Regions from separate parts of the Streptomyces sp. NPDC057638 genome, predicted to be linked through region 1. Evidence: riboswitches for the same ligand, from Rfam matches in the RefSeq annotation. Region 1 holds a riboswitch; the other holds the start of a gene.
The links. A riboswitch is a leader RNA that binds a small molecule or an ion and turns the genes downstream of it on or off. The one in region 1 is predicted to bind thiamine pyrophosphate.

Region 1 (4,206 bases):
TCCCGATCACCGCCGGTTCCACGGCGGCGGCGATGGCCATTTCTCTACCCATCCATCAGGAGCAGAGATTGCTCCCCGCGGTCGAGCAGCTACGCAAAGGGGTGGGGGAGCTGCTTAACGTCCTCTCGCTCTCTATCAGTATCTGAAAAATCACTCCTTGTAGTCCTCTAGCGCGTGGAGCACGATTGTGGCAAGAGGGTCAGAGGGATGAATCCTGGCCGTTTTTGACAAGCTTTCAGTAGGCATTCTTCACTGCGGGGTACACGATGCGCGAGTCGGTCCAAGCCGAGGTCCTGATGAGCTTCCTTGTCTCCGAGGAGCTCTCGTTCCGGATCCCGGTGGAGCTCCGTTACGAGACGGAGGATCCGTACGCCGTGCGGATGACCTTCCATCTACCCGGTGACGCGCCGGTGACCTGGGCTTTCGGCCGTGATCTGCTGATGGACGGGATCCTCGGGCCGAGTGGGGACGGGGATGTGCGGGTCGCCCCGACCGGGCCGGAGGAGCTGGCCGATATCGCGATCCGGCTCCAGGTGGGCGCCGACCGGGCGCTCTTCCAGGTCAGCGCGGCACCAGTGGTCGCCTTCCTCGACCGCACCGACAAGCTGGTGCCGCTGGGACAGGAGCGGGCGCACGGGGATTTCGAGGGGTGTCTCGACAAGGCGTTGCGGAACATCCTGGCCGAGACGGAGGAGAACGCGGGCTGAGACGGTGCCGGTCTCGGGCGGACCGGCACCGCCGCGGGCGGATCGGGCCGGGAGTGGATCGGTGGGGCCGCCGCCCCGGGCCGGTCGGCCACCGGCGCCGGGTGCGGTCGGCTCGCCGCGCGCCGGGTTCACCGTGTGCGGCACGCTCCCCGGCCAGGTCTCACCGTTTGCGGCGGCGGCCCGTGCCGCTGCGTCCCGGGAGGGACTTCAGCCCTGGGAGCCCCGTACGGGTCAGGGGCATCCCCCGCCCCGTAGGCGTACCTGTACCGCCGTCCGGGACGGGGGTCACGGGCGCGGTGGGGGAGGGGCCCGGCGGGAGTGAGGAGGGGCGGTCCGCGCAGACCACGAGGGCCGCGAGGGCCGTGGTCACCGGGACGGAGGCGACCAGTCCGATCGAGCCGATCAGGGTACGGACGATCTCCTCGGCCACCAACTCGCTGTTGGCGACCGCGCCCACACCGCTGCGGGCGATCGAGAAGAGCAGCAGCAGGGGGAGCGCGGCGCCCGCGTAGGCCAGGACCAGGGTGTTGACCACGGACGCGATATGGTCCCGGCCGATGCGGATCCCGGCCCGGTAGAGCGCGCGGGGACCCATCGTCGGGTCGGCCTGGCGCAACTCCCAGACGGCGGAGGTCTGGGTCACCGTGACATCGTCGAGGACACCGAGCGAGCCGATGATGATGCCCGCCAGCAGCAGTCCGCTCATATCGATCTTCGGATAGAGGCCGTGGATCAGACCGGTGTTGTCGTCGGTGTTGCCGCTCAGCAGCGCCCAGCCGACGAAGAACGAGCCGAGCAGCCCGATCAGCAGCAGCGAGACCAGGGTGCCGAGCACCGCCACCGAGGTACGCGCGTTGAGCCCATGGCAGGTGTAGAGGGCGATCAGCATGATGGCGCTCGCCCCGATCACCGCGACGACCAGCGGATTGGAGCCTTCCAGGATCGCGGGAAGGATGAAGAGCGTCAGGATGGCGAACGAGGTGGCGAGCGCGATCAGGGCCATCACCCCGCGCATCCGACCCACCAGCACCACCGCGAGGGCGAAGATCCCGGCGAGCAGCGCCAACGGAACCGTACGGTCCAGATCGATCACCGCGTACTGGAGTTCCCGCGGCGCGTCCGGGGCGTAGGCCACCACCACCTCCTGCCCCTGCCGCAGTTGACGAGGGGCGTCCGGCTGGACGATCTCGGTGAAGGTACGGCCCGTATGAGGGCCGGTGGTGACCTCGATCGTCGCTTTTCCACAGCTGCCGCGCTGGGAGTTGACGGCCTCGCGGCCCTGGGGTGTGCTGGTGTCACCGGTCGGTGGCACCTGACCCGCGTTCACCTTCCGGCAGTCGATCTGCTGCACCGAGGCCACCCGGGCCTCCTCGGTCTGCCGGTCGAAGCCCACGCCGGTGGGCTTGTGGTCGGCGGAGCCACCGGGCCAGAGCACCAGCAGCCCGACGGCGACAGCGGCGGCGAAGGGCACCAGCACGGCGGCGATCACCTTGCGCAGATGGCGCGAGACCGGCGTCGCGGGGCCGTGGGAGTGCGTATGCCCATGGCTGTGGCCGTGTGCGTGACCGTGGCTGGGTTCATGCCCGTGGGCGGGGCCGTGGTTGTGCCCCTGCGTCGGTCCCCGCGTGGGTGCGGGCATGTTTCCGTGCGCGGGGGGAGGGCCGTGGTCCTGTGCGGGGCCGTGACCGTGGCCGGGGTGGGGCGCGGGGGCCGTCGTGGGCGACGGGATCCCGGGCGCGGGCTCCGGAGGCGAGGGAGGCCGCGGGTGCGGCGGCTGTCCCTGCCGCCGGTCCCAGGGCGGGTCCATGGGCGGGGGTGGGGGGTCGGGTGGCGAAGGCGTCACCGACCGATCATCGCAAGAACGGCGGGGGGCCTCTGTTCAGCACGCCAAAGAGGGCGCTAGCGTGGGGGCACTTTGCACACGCGGGAGCTCGGGGCACCGGGCTGAGAGGGCGCTGACCTCCGCACCGGCCGTCGGGAAGACGGCCATCGCGGATATGGCCGCGTCGACCGCCGAACCTGTTACCGGGTAATGCCGGCGTAGGGAGTAGGTCTCATGACCGTTCAGGACGCACACACGCCTGCCGTCGACCAGGCCGACGGGCGCACGCCGGGCTGGCACAAGGGGTATGTCCAGGGCTCTCGCCCCGACCTCCAGGTGCCCGTCCGCCGGGTGCACCTCACCAACGGCAAGGACGTGACGCTGTACGACACCTCCGGTCCGTATACCGATCCCGGGATCGAGACGGACGTACGGAGGGGACTGCCGCCGCTCCGTGAGAACTGGATCATCGGCCGGGGCGATACCGAGGAGTACGCGGGCCGCCCGGTCCGCCCCGAGGACGACGGCATCAAGCACACCTCACCGCGCGGCGGTCTGCGCAACCTCGACGCCGTCTTCCCGGGGCGTCCGCGTCAGCCCCGGCGCGGGCGTGAGGGCCGCCCGGTGACTCAGCTCGCGTACGCCCGCCGGGGGGAGATCACCCCGGAGATGGAGTACGTCGCCGTCCGGGAGAACGTCTCCCCCGAGGTGGTGCGGGAGGAGATCGCGGCGGGCCGCGCGGTGCTCCCCGCCAACGTCAACCACCCGGAGATCGAGCCGATGATCATCGGCAAGAGGTTCCTGGTGAAGGTGAACGCCAACATCGGCAACTCCGCCGTCACCTCCTCCATCGAGGAGGAGGTGGAGAAGATGACCTGGGCGACCCGCTGGGGCGCCGACACCGTGATGGACCTGTCCACCGGGCGCAATATCCACACCACCCGGGAGTGGGTGCTGCGCAATTCGCCGGTGCCGATCGGCACGGTGCCGCTCTACCAGGCGCTGGAGAAGGTCGACGGCAAGGCCGAGGAGCTGACCTGGGAGATCTACAAGGACACCGTCATCGAGCAGGCGGAACAGGGCGTGGACTACATGACGGTCCACGCGGGGGTGCTGCTGCGGTACGTGCCGCTCACCGCCCGTCGCAAGACCGGGATCGTCTCGCGCGGCGGCTCGATCATGGCGGCGTGGTGTCTGGCGCACCACAAGGAGTCGTTCCTGTACGAGAACTTCGAGGAGCTGTGCGAGATTCTCGCCGCGTACGACGTCACCTACTCGCTCGGTGACGGCCTGCGGCCCGGCTCGATCGCGGATGCCAACGACGAGGCACAGTTCGCCGAGTTGCGCACGCTCGGGGAACTCAACACCATCGCCAAGCGTTTCCAGGTACAGACGATGATCGAGGGCCCCGGTCATGTCCCGATGCACAAGATCAAGGAGAACATCGACCTCCAGCAGGAGATCTGCGAGGAGGCCCCGTTCTACACGCTCGGCCCGCTGACGACGGACATCGCGCCCGCCTATGACCACATCACCTCCGGCATCGGCGCGGCGATGATCGCCTGGTGGGGCACGGCGATGCTCTGCTACGTGACGCCCAAGGAGCATCTCGGTCTGCCCAACCGTGACGATGTGAAGACGGGCGTCATCACCTACAAGATCGCCGCGCACGCGGCC
Region 2 (4,206 bases), on a different contig from region 1:
GTGGACATGATGAGATCCCCCCAGGGTGGTGAGCGGTACGCGGGCGTCCGCGCACCGCGTGAATCGGTCCGGTCTCCGCGTGATCGGGTCGCCACCGCGGTTCCGGCCCCAAGGGGCGCGCCGAGGGCACCTCCGGGCGCGGGCCCGGCGGAGTCTCAGCTGAGTCGCGCGGAGATCACGAGGAACGAGTGATCGAGCACGCCCATCCTGGGGCACCGTCCCCCCGGCTCCCCCTCGGGGGTGCCCCCATCAAGGCTGGGGGCACCCCCGGGTGGAGCCTGGGGAGAAGAACCGCCTCGTCAGACCGCGAGGGCCTGCGCCCGGCGCTTCACTTCCGTCCCGCGATTCTCACTGAGCGCCTGCGCGGGGGTACCCGGCAGGGACTCATCAGCGGTGAAGAGCCACTCCAGCATCTCCTCGTCGCTGAAGCCGTCGTCCCTCAGCAGCGTCAGGGTGCCGGAGAGACCCTTGACCACCTTGGAGTCGCTGATGAAGGCGGCGGGCACCTGAAGCACCCGGTTCTCTCCCCGGCGTACGGCGATCAGCTGGCCTTCCTTCACCAGCTGCCGCACACGCGTCACCTCGACATCGAGCATCTCCGCGATATCGGGGAGAGTGAGCCAGGCGGGGACGAGGGCGTCGATCTTTGCGTCAATCTCGGTCACGGGACAAGCCTGCCATCTGGGACTGACAGTCGGTAGCGGGGGGCCGGGGGACACGCCCGTCGCGGCGGCGTGCCTTCGGGTGACATCGCTGGTCAGCGCGGGTGAAACGGATTCCGGTCCGGCTCAGGCCGAGGCCGCCTTCAGGGGGAGGGCGGCGTCCGCGGCACGCTCGGGATCCAGCCTCGCCCCCGCCAGCATCAGCTTGCGGCCCTGGGCCAGGTCACGGGGACGACCCACCGCGAGCACGGCCACCAGGGCGCCCTCGCGCAGCCAGAGCACCGACCAGCCCTCGCCGTCCGGGGCCCCCCGCCACACGGTGGTGTCGGCGTCCGCGTGGTCACCGGCGTACTGCACGAAGCGGCCGAACTGCTCGGACCAGAAGTACGGCACCGGGTCATAGCTCTGGAGCGGCTCGCCGGACGCGGCGGCCAGCACGTTGGCGGCGACCGTCCGGGGCCCCTGGAGGGCGTTGTCCCAGTGGTGGACCAGGAGCCTGCGGCCATAGCGGGCGGAGGGGAAGGAGGCGCAGTCCCCCACCGCGTACACATCGGGCTGTGAGGTGCGCAGCTGGGCGTCGGCGGTGATCGCGCCGTCGGGCCCGGTCTCGACGCCGGAGCCGGTGAGCCAACCGGTGGCGGGGCGGGCGCCGACACCGACGACCACGGCCTGGGCGGCCAGCCTCCGTCCGTCGTCGAGGACGACCGTCCCGGGTTCGACGGTGGCGACCCGGGCCCCGGTGAGCAGGTCCACCCCGTACTCCGCGTACCAGTCGGCCATCGGCGCGGTGATCTCGGCGGGCAGCGCGCCGGGGAGCGGCCGGTCGGCGGCCTCCACCACGGTGACCGCGCATCCGGCGGCCCGCGCGGCCGTCGCGAACTCGGCACCGATCCAGCCCGCGCCCACGACCACGATGTCGTGCTTCGCGGCGAGGACCGGCCGCAGCCGCTCGGCGTCGTCGAGGGTGCGCAGCAGATGGACCCCGGGCACGGTCTCGCTGCCGGGCAGGGTGAGCGGCCGCGCGCCCGTGGCGATGACGAGGACGTCGTACGGGACCGGCCCGGCCTCGGTGTCCAGTTCGTGCTCCGCGGCGCGTACCCCGGTGACCTCGCGGCCGAGCCGCAGCTCGATCCCCAGCTCCTCGAAGTCGATCTCGAAGGCCGAGCCCTCGGCCGAGCCGAGCAGGACGGCCTTGGACAGGGGTGGCCGGTCATAGGGCTGGTGGGGCTCGGCCCCGATCAGGGTGAGGGGGCCGGTGAACCCCTGTTCCCTCAGGGCGACGGCGGTCTGCACGCCCGCCATGCCCGCTCCGACGACGACCACGCGCCGTGTCCGCTGCTCATCTGGCTGATCGCTCACATGACCACCTTACGCATCTGACGCATCATCAGACGATGGAGGGTGGGACAGCCCGGTCGAATCCCCAGTGTCCTGGGCTCCCGGGCCCACCGGCCCGACGGCCCCGGGCCGCGCGCGTACGGCCCGCACACGGGTGAAACGGGGCAAGCCGCCCCGCAGGACGGGCACGCCTCGCCGGTCACCCCGTGCGCGGCAGCTCCTCCACCACGCTCGTCCCGCTGCCCTCCTGGGACTCCCACTCCCAGCTCTCCTCCAGTCGCACCCGGCCGTCGGGCAGCTCCACCACGGTGGAGACACAGTGGCCGGAGGCGGTGGTGCCGTCCGTCCGCAACTGCACATAGCGGAAGTCGATCCGGTCCCCGTCCCGGGTGCCCACCAGATGACCGCGGACCACGTCACCACCGGCGTACTCGGCCCAGATCCGGTCCGCCTCCTCGTGGTAGGTGAAGCGGGTGCCGGTACCGACCTGGCCGGGCGCCTGGTCGGCGACCGGCGCGAGGACAAGCCCGTCAAGGGATCGGAGTGATCGGCGGGATCCAGCCACAGCGCTGCTCCTTGGCTCGTGGGTACGGAGGTCACGGCGGCGCCACCGCGCCTTACGGCGGCCCGGCGGCGGAGGTTAGGGTGGCCACCGTAGAGCACTCGCGGGAGCCCGGACGGACCGGGCTGAGAGGGAGGCTGGCCGGCCTCCGACCGTACGAACCTGATCCGGGTCATACCGGCGAAGGGAGGAGCTGATCGCCCATGCACCCTGTCAACACCGCCAGCGACACCGGCACTCCTCAGGCACCCCCGGCACGAGACGCCGACCCGCCCCGCGAGGAACAGGCGCGCGAGGACCCGCCCCGTGAGGACCCGGCGCGAGCACCCCTCCGCCGGCGGGCCCGGACCCCCCGCGCCACCGACGTCCTGGTGATCGGCGGCGGGATCATCGGACTGGTCACCGCGTGGCGCGCCGCCCAGAAGGGGCTCGCGGTGACCCTCGCCGACTCGGAGCCGGGCGGTGGCGCCGCCCAGGTCGCGGCGGGCATGCTCGCCGCCGTCACCGAACTCCACTACGGCGAGGAGACCCTGCTCTCCCTCACCCTGGAATCCGCCCGCCGCTACCCCGCCTTCACCACCGAACTGGAGGAGGCGAGCGGGCGGCGGATCGACTACCGCACCTGTGGCACCCTCGCCATCGCCCTCGACGCCGACGACCGCGCCCATCTGCGGGAACTCCACGCCCTCCAGCAGCGCTGCGGCCTGGAGTCGGCCTGGCTGACCGGCCGGGAGTGCCGCCGTCTGGAGCCGATGCTCGCGCCGGGCGTCCGGGGCGGGCTACGGGTCGACGGTGACCACCAGGTGGACCCGCGGCGGCTGGCGGCCGCGCTGGTCACCGCCTGCGCGCGGGCCGGGGTGACCTTCCGCCGCGACTGGGCCGCGCGGCTGCTGGTCAGCCGGGACCGCGCGGTCGGCGCCCGCCTCGCCGACGGCACCGAACTCCCCGCCGGACAGGTGGTCATCGCGGGCGGCAGCCTGAGCGGACGCCTGGAGGGGCTGCCCGACGCGGTGGTGCCCCCGGTGCGCCCCGTGAAGGGGCAGGTGCTGCGGCTGGCCGTTCCCCGTCCGTACGCCCCCTTCCTCTCCCGGACGATCCGCGCGGTGGTGCGCGGCGGGCATGTCTATCTGGTGCCGCGCGAGAACGGCGAGCTGGTCGTCGGGGCGACCAGTGAGGAACAGGGCTGGGACACCTCCGTCACGGCGGGCGGTGTCTACGAACTGCTGCGGGACGCGCATGAGCTGGTGCCCGGCATCACCGAACTCCCGCTGACGGAGACGCGCGCCGGGCTGCGCCCCGCCTCACCCGACAACGCGCCCCTGCTGGGCCCCACCGCGCTGCCCGGCCTCCACCTGGCCACCGGCCACTACCGCAACGGGGTGCTCCTCACCCCCGTCACCGGCGACGCGATGGCCACCGCGCTGACCGACGGCGCACTCCCGTCCGAGGCCCTGCCCTTCTCCCCTCTCCGCTTCTCATCCGGCGACACGGATGCGACCGAGCGGCACTTTCCCCAGGAGCAGCCCGTATGACCAGTGTGTCCGTCGTGATCTCCGTCAACGGCGCGCGTCATGAACTCGCCCGTGGTACGACGCTGGACCATCTCATCGCCGACGTCACGCGGGGGCCCGGCACCGCGCCGGA

Region 2: it holds a riboswitch for thiamine pyrophosphate, as region 1 does, so the genes downstream of both, thiO (glycine oxidase ThiO) here and thiC (phosphomethylpyrimidine synthase ThiC) in region 1, are expected to answer to the same signal.

What each region holds. Positions count from the first base shown of each region.
Region 1 is NZ_JBHVHF010000030.1:13,463-17,668, forward strand. Features, by position in the region: gene ACFVIM_RS06950 (IclR family transcriptional regulator) at 1-146, shown strand, start outside; gene ACFVIM_RS06955 (SsgA family sporulation/cell division regulator) at 267-707, shown strand; gene ACFVIM_RS06960 (YibE/F family protein) at 868-2,346, opposite strand; TPP riboswitch at 2,621-2,771, shown strand; gene thiC (phosphomethylpyrimidine synthase ThiC) at 2,764-4,206, shown strand, end outside.
Region 2 is NZ_JBHVHF010000200.1:5,155-9,360, forward strand. Features, by position in the region: gene thiE (thiamine phosphate synthase) at 1-8, opposite strand, end outside; gene ACFVIM_RS24010 (Rv2175c family DNA-binding protein) at 300-665, opposite strand; gene ACFVIM_RS24015 (NAD(P)/FAD-dependent oxidoreductase) at 789-1,964, opposite strand; gene ACFVIM_RS24020 (hypothetical protein) at 2,200-2,565, opposite strand; TPP riboswitch at 2,656-2,768, shown strand; gene thiO (glycine oxidase ThiO) at 2,766-4,094, shown strand; gene thiS (sulfur carrier protein ThiS) at 4,091-4,206, shown strand, end outside.